DNA from 2 places in the Allobosea sp. 10N428 genome. Region 2 is predicted to be linked to the other one. Evidence: riboswitches for the same ligand, from Rfam matches in the RefSeq annotation. Region 2 holds a riboswitch; the other holds the start of a gene.
The links. Region 2 has a riboswitch for cobalamin ahead of AC1DDA_RS14260 (CbtB domain-containing protein). Riboswitches for the same ligand answer to the same signal wherever they lie in the genome.
Positions count from the first base shown of each region.

Region 1 (5,164 bases), on a different contig from region 2:
CTCGGCACCGAATGCGGGGTGGCCGGGCGTCCTCGCTTCGGCCTCGTCGGCGGCCTTCCTCAGCCCTGAGCTGGTGCCGGCGCCGCGGGAGCGCGCACCAGCGGCACCATCTGGTCGCCCCAGTTGCCGCTGCCGTCATGAAAGCGGGAGGCCCGCACCAGTTCGATCGAAATGCCTGCCTCGACCGCGCGCTGGACGGCCTCATTGAGGCGGTGAACCGCATCCGCAAGGCGGTGGATGGCGCGATCCTCGGTGGAAAGTTCGGCCTTCGGGACGATCTTGAATTCCGGCTGGGACATGACGGCCTCCCTCTGGTTGATGGGGCAGAAGCCGGCGCGGGAGCGCGCCGGCCGATTGGATCAGGCGGCGGCGAACTGGTTCATGGTGTTGGCGTGGCCGCCCGCCTTCAGCGCGCGCTCGCCGGCGACCATTTCCTTGAAGCTGTCGCCGAGATCGGAGCCGACTTCGTGCTGGTGCTTCACCGCCGAGATCCCGCGCCGGATTTCCTCGCGTTGGACGGTGTTGACATAGGCCTTCATCCGGTCCGCCCCGAAATAGCCGCGGGAGAGCTCGTCGACGCTCTTCGCGGTGAGGTGGAAGGTCGGCAGCGTGATCAGGTTGTGGAAGACGCCGGCCTCGGCCGAGATATCGACCTGGAAGCAGGCGAGCCTCTCATCGGCCTCGCGCCCGAGCGCGCTGTCGTCGAAATCGGGGCCCATCAGCGCATTGTTGTCCGGGTAGTCCTCGGCCTTGATGCGACCGTCCTTCAGCCATTCGGCCCGGACCTGCTTGCGCAGGTTCAGCGTCCAGTTGAACGAGGGCGAGTTGTTGTAGGCGAGCTTGGCGCTCGGTGCCGCCTTGCGGATTTCAGCGACCATTGCAGCGATCTCGTTGACGTTGGGCGTGTCGGTCTCGATCCAGAGCAGGTCGGCTCCGCCGTCGTTGATGAAGGCGATGCAGTCCTCGATGACGCGCGCGCGCCCCGAGCCTTCCTGGAACTGGAACAGGCCGTTGGGCAGCCGTGCCGGCTTGACGAGCTTGCCGTCCTTCCAGAGCGCGACGTCGCCGTCGCGTAGCGGCGCCTCGGCCGTCACCGGCTCGGTCTTGAGCCATTTCGTATATTCCGCCGCGAGGTCGCCCGGCTGCTGGCTGACGGGGATCTTCTGGGTGAGGCCGGCGCCGAGGCTGTCGGTGCGGGCGACGACAACGCCGTCGGTCACGCCGAGCTCCTCGAAGGCGAGGCGGCAGGCGCGCAGCTTCTCGATGAAGTCCTCGCGCGGCACCGTGACCTTGCCGTCCTGATGGCCGCACTGCTTGGCGTCGGAGACCTGGTTCTCGATCTGCAGGCATGAGGCCCCGGCCCTGATCAGCTCCTTCGCGAGCAGATAGGTCGCATGCTCGTTGCCGAAGCCGGCATCGATATCGGCGATGATCGGCACGACATGGGTCTCGAACGTGTCGATGGCCGCGATCGCCTCGGCCTCGGCCTTGGCGTCGCCCGCCTCCCGCGCCGTCTTCAGCGCACGGAACAGGTCGTTCAGCGCGACCTCGTCGGCCTGGCGCAGCGAGACATAGATCTCCTCGATCAGGTCGGCGACCGCCGTCTTCTCATGCATGGACTGATCCGGCAGGTGGCCGAAGCGGTTGCGCAGGCCGGCAATCATCCAGCCGGAGAGATAGACATACGCGCCCTTGGCCGTGCCCCGCAGCCGCTTGACCGACTTGATCATCTGCTGGGCGTGGAATCCCGACCAGCAGCCAAGCGACTGCGTGAATTGCGATGGGTCGGCGTCGTAGATCGCCATGTCGCGGCGAACCACGCTCGCCATGGCGCGGGCGATGTCGAGATGCGTGTCGAAGCTGTTCTGCTGCCGCAACTGCACGATATCATCCACCGCGACGCCGCCGGGGCCGAAGCCGGAGGGATAGCGGGCCAGAAGCTCGGCCCTCAGTTCCGAATAGGTTTTGCGGGGAGCCGCCTGCGCCTTGGCGGCGGTGTTCGTCCCGCGATGTCCGGCGACTGGGTCGAAACCGATCACATCCATTGCGAAAGCCCTCTCGTTTGATAAGAATGACTCACACAATATTCGCTATTGCTGCAGCGCAAAATGATTGAAAATGTGAAATAATGCGAACGGCATAGGACCTGTTTGCGAATTTTGCGAATGGAACTTGCCTATGAAGAAGGTCTTTGCGGGCGTCCGCCTCAAGCGCCTGCGCGAAGAGCGCGGCTTGACCCAGCTCGCGCTCGCCCAGGCGCTCGAGGTGTCGCCGAGCTATCTCAACCAGATCGAGAAGAATCTGCGCCCGCTGACCGTCCAGGTGCTGCTGAAGATCAACGCGGTCTTCGGCGTCGACGTCCAGCTCTTCTCGGAAGGGGATGAGGCGCGGATGGTCGCCGACCTGCGCGAGGTCTTCGCCGATCCGGCCAATGGCGATTCCGTGAGTGTCAGCGAGATTCGCGAGGTGGTGGAGAACATGCCCGCGCTCGGCCGGGCGGTCGTCGCCCTGCATCGGCGCTACCGCAACGCGCTGGAGCGGGCCGATGCGATGGCGGGGGAACTCGGGCTCGGCAGCGGCGGCGAGGCGACCTTCCGGGCGCTGATGCCGCATGAGCAGGTGCGGGACTTCTTCTACGCGCACCACAATCATTTTTCCGAACTCGACGAAGCGGCGGAGCGCATCTTCGATACGGCGGATTTGAAGGTCGGGCAGGTAGCGGAGGGGTTAGCCCGCCGCCTCGATCGCCGGCATGGCGTCCGTATCCAACTCTCCAACGACATGGCGGGGCAGGCCCAGCGGCGCTATGATCCGAAGGAGCGCCGACTTCACCTTTCGGCTCTCCTCGATCCCGGACAGCGCGCCTTCCAGATAGCCACGCAGATCGGCTTCCTGGAAATGGAGGAGGCGATAGGGCGGCTGGCCGAGGAGGCTGCGGCCGGGGCGGCGGAGGTGCACGCGCTCGCCCGCATTGGCCTCGTCAATCATTTCGCCGCGGCGCTGCTCATGCCCTATCGCACCTTCCTCGATGCAGCGGAGGCCGAGCGCTATGATATCGACCGCCTCGCCCGGCGTTTTGGTGTCGGCTTCGAATCCGTCTGCCACCGCCTGTCGTCGCTGCAGCGGCCGGGGGCGCCCGGCGTGCCGTTCTTTTTTGTCCGGGTCGACCGGGCCGGCAATATCTCCAAGCGGCAATCCGCGACCGATTTCCACTTCTCGCGGGTGGGCGGAACTTGTCCGCTCTGGAACGTCTACGAAGCCTTCGCGCAGCCCGGGCGCATTCTGACGCAGACCGCGCAGATGCCGGACGGGCGGACCTATCTCTGGATCGCCCGCACCGTGAACGATGCGGTTGGCGGCTATGGCGACATCGGCAAGACCTTCTCGATCGGGCTTGGCTGCGATATCCGCCATGCGAGCCGCCTCGTCTATTCGAAGGGGCTCGATCTGGGCGACCCGAGCGCGGCGACGCCGATCGGCGCCGGCTGCAAGGTCTGCGAACGCTCGAACTGCCCGCAGCGGGCTTTCCCGCCGATCGGCAAGCCGCTCGCCATCGACGAGCGCATGCACGGCTTCGTGCCGTACAATGCCGTGTAAAGCCCATCATACTGGACGCTGTGGTATGCCTTCCCGGCCGAAGGCGGCGATGATCGAAAGCGCGAATGAAGGGCATAGCGACCTATTGACACCGGAACGGCGTTGACCACTAGATCTGGTGGTCGATGGTCTCTCGAATCGCAAGATCGAGAGCTAAGAGGGAACCCGGTGAGACACCGGCGCTGCCCCCGCAACTGTAAGCGGCGAGTTCGCGTCCACGATTGAGTCACTGAGACCGCAAGGTCTTGGGAAGACGGGACGAGAGCGCTGACCCGCGAGCCAGGAGACCTGCCGCGACACCATGAACGTCCACGGGCGGGGTGTCCCGGTGGTGCGCTGGCAGGTCACGATCCTCGAGGTCGTGCGCCCTTTCCAAGCGTCCGCTCTGGCCTTTGCCCCCAACATTTGGGGTTGATGCCGATGTCTCTTTCTCTCGAAGCCGAACGGCCTGCCGCCGTTTCCCTTGCCGTGAATCCTTCGGAGAGGAAGGCACCCGGCAGTGAACCCGGATATCAAGTCATCCGGCGCAACGGCGCGGTGACGCCGTTCGACCCTTCGAAAATCTCGGTCGCGCTGACCAAGGCGTTTCTGGCGGTCGAGGGATCGAACGCCGCCGCTTCGCGTCGTATCCACGAAGCCGTCGCGGAAATGACCGAGCAGGTCGTTGCAGGACTGACCCGCCGCGCCGCCACCGGCCGCACCTTCCATATCGAGGACGTGCAGGATCAGGTCGAGCTCGCGCTGATGCGCGGCGAGCACCACAAGGTCGCTCGCGCGTATGTCCTTTATCGCGAGGAGCGTGCCAGGGAGCGGGCAAGGGCGGTTGCCGAGACGCAGCCTGTCGCCTCCGCGGCGCCCTTGCTGCACATGAAGCTCGCCGACGGGACGCTCGTCCCGCTCGACGCTGCCCGCTTGGAGAAGGTCGTGCGCGAGGCCTGCGCGGGTCTCGACGGCGTCTCGGCCGAGCCAATCCTGACGGAAGCGCGCCGCAACCTCTATGACGGCATCTCGCTCGACGAACTCGCGCTGGCACCGATCCTGGCCGCGCGCACCTTGATCGAGAGCGAGCCGAACTACGCCAAGGTCTCGGCCCGCCTCCTGCTCGACAAGCTCCGCCGCGAGGCGCTGAGCTTCGTCCGCGGCAGTGCCGAGCAGGCGACGCAGGAAGAGATGGCCGCCGGGTACGGCGAGTACTTCACCGCTTATCTCAAGACCGGCATCGAGAACGAGCTGATCGATCCTGAGCTCGGCCGTTTTGACATTTCCCGCATCGCGGCTGCGCTGAAGCCCGAGCGCGATCTCCAGTTCGACTATCTCGGCTTCCAGACGCTCTACGACCGCTATTTCCTGCATGTCCGGGGCAACCGCTTCGAGCTGCCGCAGGCCTTCTTCATGCGCGTCGCCATGGGCCTCGCCATCCGCGAGATCGATCGCGAGGCGCGGTCGATCGAGTTCTACGATCTGCTCTCATCCTTCGATTTCATGGCATCGACGCCGACGCTGTTCAACTCGGGCACGCTGCGTCCGCAGCTCTCCTCCTGCTTCCTGACCACGGTCGCCGACGATC
Region 1 is NZ_JBFTIC010000007.1:33,377-38,540, reverse strand. It holds gene AC1DDA_RS20285 (hypothetical protein) at 60-299, opposite strand; gene AC1DDA_RS20280 (isocitrate lyase) at 360-2,045, opposite strand; gene AC1DDA_RS20275 (short-chain fatty acyl-CoA regulator family protein) at 2,179-3,597, shown strand; cobalamin riboswitch at 3,706-3,907, shown strand; gene AC1DDA_RS20270 (ribonucleoside-diphosphate reductase subunit alpha) at 4,018-5,164, shown strand, end outside.
Region 1: linked by a shared signal. The riboswitch ahead of AC1DDA_RS20270 (ribonucleoside-diphosphate reductase subunit alpha) and the one ahead of AC1DDA_RS14260 (CbtB domain-containing protein) in region 2 are both predicted to bind cobalamin.

Region 2 (5,164 bases):
GCCGATGCCGTGGTCGCGGCATTGCCGTCCTCGGCGATGCCCATGGTGGCCGCGGCCGCCCGCCGCAGCGGAAGCCACTATCTCGACCTTGGCGATGACGGAGCTGCGCTCGAAGCCGTCCAGCGCGAGGCCAACGCCGCCGCAGGCTGCTTCATCGCGCAATGCGGCATCTCGCCGGGGCTCGTCTCGGGCCTGGTTCTCGATCTCGCCTCGCGCTGCCCGGGCCTGCCGGATATCGACGTCCGGATCGGCGCTCTGCCGCGAACGGCCGCCGGGCGCCTGGGCTACGGGCTGGTCTGGGATGTCGACGCCACCCTGCGCGAATATACGCGCGCCTCGCTTGCGCTCCTCGACGGCCGCGAGTCCGGGCTGGCGCCGCTGTCCCGCTGCAGCCCCTTGCATCTTGGATCGCGCGACTACGAGGTTTTCGTCTCGGGCGCGATCCCGGCTACGCTTCGCGAGCGCCTCGCCGGCAAGGTGGGGAATCTGACCTCGCATACCATCCGCTATCCCGGGCACGCCGACCAGATGGCGTTCCTGCTGGACGAGTTGAAATTGCGCGACCGCGTCTATCTGCTGCGCAATCTCTTCCTCAACGCGCTGCCCGAGATCACCGATGATCGTCTGCTGATCTCGATCACCGCAGCGTCTCGCGACGCGGATGGTGCGCCCCACGAACACTTCCTGCGCGAGGTCGAGCCGATAGAGATCGGCGAAGCCGCGATCGGCGCCATGCGGCGCACCGCTGCCTCCCATGTCGCCGCGGTGCTCGATCTGTTGCGCCTCGGACAAATAGGCCGCCAAGGCCTCCTTGCGCAGGAGGACATCCCTCTAGATCTCCTGCGCGAAAACCGTTTCCTTGCCTGGTTCTTCGAGACGCCGGCACCTGTCTCCGGGCGCGTTTTGCAGGGAGTGCATCCATGAACGGCTCTGGGTCCGGACGGCTGGGCGCGGTTGTGAACGATCTGAGCATCGGGGTCCTGATGCTCGACACCCATTTTCAACGCCTGCCGGGCGATATCGGCAACGGCCGCACCTGGCCTTTCCCCGTCGAGTTCCGGGTCGTCCGCGGCGCCGATCCCGCGGCCATCGTCCATGGTCGCCCGGAAGAGTTCCTCGAGCCCTTCATCGCCGCCGCCCTCGATCTCGTCGCTTGCGGGGTGCGCGGCATCGCCACGAGCTGCGGTTTTCTGGCGCTGCTGCAGCAAGAGCTGGCCGCCGCGCTCCCGGTTCCCGTCGCTACGAGCAGCCTGCTGCAGGCACCGTTGATCGAGGCCATGCTGCCCGCCGGCCAGCAAGTCGGCATCCTCACCTTCGCAGCGGAGGCGTTAACGGCACGCCATCTGGCCGCCGTCGGGGTGCGCCCCGACACTCCCATCGAGGGGCTGCCTCCGGACAGTCTGTTCCGCCAGGTCTATGGCAATCGCGGCGGCGTGTCCGACGTCGCAAAGCTCGAGGAAGAAGTCGTGACAGCCGCCCGCGCTCTGGTCCGCCGCCATCCGAATGTCGGCGCGATCCTCTGCGAATGCACGAATCTTCCGCCGCATTCGGCGGCGGTCGCTGCTGCCACCGGGCTGCCGGTCTTCGACGTCATCGGGTTCGTCGAATGGTTCGGGCATGCGATCGCGCCGCCGCGCTTCCGCTAAGGTTTGACGAGGAGCGCCGCTGGCTTTCGGCCTCGATAGTGGTTGAGGTGCTCGCCGCAAGGCGGGACCAGGCATGTCGCTGGGCGCGAGACTGCAGCGCAGATGCGGGGGTCGCGCTCGGCCTTCAGCGATGGCGTCCATCTGCGGGACTACGCAAGTTTCGTGCGGGACCGGGAGGCGGAGATGTGCCGCAGCCTCGGCATCCAGGCTCCACGGTGGCTTGCGCCACCCCGCGCCGTGTCCCGGCCTGCCGCTGCCATGGGCCAATCGGCGCGCGAGATGGGGCGGAGTGAGAGACCTAAAACTCGATGCCTTCCTGCGCCTTCACGCCGGCGGCGAAGTGGTGCTTCACCAACGTCATCTCGGTGACGAGGTCGGCCGCCTCGATCAACTCCGGCTTGGCATTGCGGCCGGTGACGACGACGTGCAGGTCGGCGCGGCGAGCGACCAGCGTCGCCACGACGTCGGCGAGCGGCAGATAGTCGTAGCGCAGGGCGATATTGAGCTCATCGAGCACCACGAGCCGGATTTCGGGATCGGCCATCAGCTCCCTGGCCTTGGCGAAGGCGCGCTCGGCAGCAGCGATGTCGCGGGCCTTGTCCTGCGTCTCCCAGGTGAAGCCCTCGCCCATGCTGTGCCAGGCGACCTGATCGCCGAAGGCTTCGAGCGCCTTGCGCTCGCCGGTCGACCAGGCGCCCTTGATGAACTGCACCACGCCGATGCGCCAGCCATGGCCGAGCGCGCGCAGGATCAGGCCGAAGGCTGCGGTCGACTTGCCCTTGCCGGGGCCGGTGTTGACGATGAGCAGCCCCTTCTCGACCGTCTTGGAAGCGACCTCGGCGTCCTGCACCGCCTTGCGCTTCTCCATCTTGGCCTTGTGGCGGGCGGCGTCTTCGGTGTCGGTCATCATTTCACTCGCATCGGCAATCCGGCGACCATGAAGACCACGCGGCCGGCGCGCCCCGCAAGCGCCTGATGCAGCCGCCCAGCCTCGTCGCGGAAGCGGCGGGCGAGCGCATTCTCCGGGACGATGCCGAGGCCGACCTCGTTGCCGACCAGGACGAGCGGGGCGGAGGCGCGCTCGCAGGCGGCGATGAGGGCTTCGCGCGCCGCGACCGTATCGCGCTCGGCGAGGATGAGGTTGGTCAGCCAGAGCGTCAGGCAATCGACAAGGATGGGCCGGCCGGCCGGCTGGGCGGCAATGGCCTCGGCCAGATCGAGCGGCGCATCGACGGTCTGCCAGCCCTCCGGGCGGCGTGCGCGATGCTCGGCGATGCGCTGCCGCATCTCGTCGTCATAGGCCTGGGCGGTGGCGATATATGTCCAGGGGGCCGGGCGAGCCTCGATCAGCGCCTCGGCATGGCGACTCTTGCCGGAGCGGGCGCCGCCGAGGACGAGGGTGAGGTGGGGCAATTCCATCGAAAAGTCCTATGCCGTCATGCTCGGGCTCGACCCGAGCATCTCCATCCGAAAGGGCGAGCCTCTTCCTGTACGAGATTCTCGGGTCAAGCCCGAGAATGACGTGTCTGCCACGGCGCACTGCATTGCACAGCGGCACGCCGATAGCTAATGATGGTCCATGACGGTGCCTCCGCAAGGAGGTGAAAAGGGAACGCGGTGAGATACCGCGGCTGCCCCCGCAACTGTAAGCGGGTGTTTCCCACCATCGGCCACTGGAGCGCTCGCTCCGGGAAGGCGGTGGGGAACATCAGACCCGCGAGCCAGGAGACCTGCCGTCGACCCGCAACGATCCAACCGGCTGCCGGCGGGGCGGCCACGGAGAGCCCTATGAACACCGCTACGGTTTCCACCACCCAACTCAGCGTCTCGGAACGCGTCAAGGCAGCAGCCGCCGCGCTCGTGATCGGCGTCGCGCTGATCTACACGACAGGCTTCGCGGCCTCGACGAACGTTCACAACGCCGGGCACGATACCCGCCACGGCCTCGCCTTCCCCTGCCACTGAGGGAAAGCATCCATGGTTACGCGTGTTCTCACGGTCAGCATTCTGGCCGGGCTTCTGGCTGGGCTGATCGTCGCCGCCCTCCAGCATGTCACCACCACCCCGCTGATCCTCAAGGCCGAGACCTATGAGGCGGCGTTGCACCTGCAGGCGCCGACGCTCGCGGCCTTCGACGGCGAGGCGAAGATCATCCTCGCGCATGGCCCCGCTGGCGATGCGCCCGGCCACGACCATGCCGAATGGAAGCCGCAGGACGGCCTCCAGCGCACGCTCTTCACCAGCGCAGTGACGATCGCGACCGCAATCGGCTTCGCCGCGCTGCTGCTCGCGGGAATGATCGCGGCCGGCGATACGATCGACCAACGTAGCGCCCTGGTCTGGGGCGCCTGCGGCTTCCTGGCGCTCGGGCTCGCCCCCGCGATGGGGCTCGCGCCGGAATTGCCGGGCGCGGCTTCCGCGGCGCTGGAGCAGCGGCAGTTCTGGTGGCTGGTCACCGCTATCGCCACCGCGCTTGGGCTCTTCCTGTTCCTGCGCTTCGAGCAGCCCTGGCTCAAGCTGCTGGCCGTCGTCGTGATCCTGCTCCCGCATGTGATCGGCGCCCCGCATCCGGCTGCGCCGGAGAGCAAGGTGCCGGCCGAGGTTGCGGCGCATTTCGCGGCTCTGTCACTCGGCATCCAGGCTGCGCTCTGGCTCGCCACCGCCTTCATGGTCGGCGTGCTCTGGCCCTGGGCCAGCCGGCGCGCCGCGCTCGCGCGCTGAAGGCAGCGGAGCCTCCGGCTCCGCGCGAAAGGCAAGTCATGTCCGAGGGCGACCTCACTATCCATGTCTGCACGGCCTGCAGGCGGGCGCGCGCCGATCTCCCGGAGGGTTACGACCAGCCGGGGCTGGCGCTCGCGGAGCGTCTCACCGCTCAACTCGCAGCAAAGGGCAGCACCATCCCGGTGCTGCCTGTCGAATGCCTCGCCGTCTGCAAGCGGCCCTGCACCATCGCGCTCAGTGCCGATGGCAAATGGACCTATCTGATCGGCGATCTCGACACCGACACCCATCTCGACGAGATCGTCGGCGCGGCGGAGGCCTATGCCGCCAGCGCCAACGGCATCGTTCCCTGGAAAGAGCGGCCGCAGTCCTTCCGCAAGGGCGTGGTCGCACGCGTGCCGCCTTTGCCGGCGCGCCAGCAAGGATGACATCATGAACGCTCCGCAAACCACGAACCTGGGCAAGACGCCCTGCACGATCATCACCGGCTTCCTCGGCGCCGGTAAGACGACGCTGGTGCGCCATCTCCTCGAGAATGCGCAGGGCAAGAAGCTCGCCGTGCTCGTCAACGAGTTCGGCGATCTCGGCTTCGACGGCGAGTTCCTGAAGGGTTGCGGCATCGCCGGCTGCAGCGACGAGGACGTGGTCGAGCTGCCGAATGGCTGCATCTGCTGCACCGTCGCCGATGATTTCGTGCCGGCGCTGGAGAAGCTCCTGAACCGGCCGAACCCGCCCGAGCATATCCTGATCGAGACCTCCGGCCTCGCCTTGCCGAAGCCGCTGGTGCAGGCCTTCAA
Region 2 is NZ_JBFTIC010000004.1:34,252-39,415, forward strand. It holds gene AC1DDA_RS14240 (saccharopine dehydrogenase family protein) at 1-924, shown strand, start outside; gene AC1DDA_RS14245 (aspartate/glutamate racemase family protein) at 921-1,646, shown strand; gene cobO (cob(I)yrinic acid a,c-diamide adenosyltransferase) at 1,945-2,553, opposite strand; gene cobU (bifunctional adenosylcobinamide kinase/adenosylcobinamide-phosphate guanylyltransferase) at 2,553-3,065, opposite strand; cobalamin riboswitch at 3,213-3,398, shown strand; gene AC1DDA_RS14260 (CbtB domain-containing protein) at 3,435-3,611, shown strand; gene AC1DDA_RS14265 (CbtA family protein) at 3,624-4,367, shown strand; gene AC1DDA_RS14270 (DUF1636 family protein) at 4,406-4,795, shown strand; gene cobW (cobalamin biosynthesis protein CobW) at 4,800-5,164, shown strand, end outside.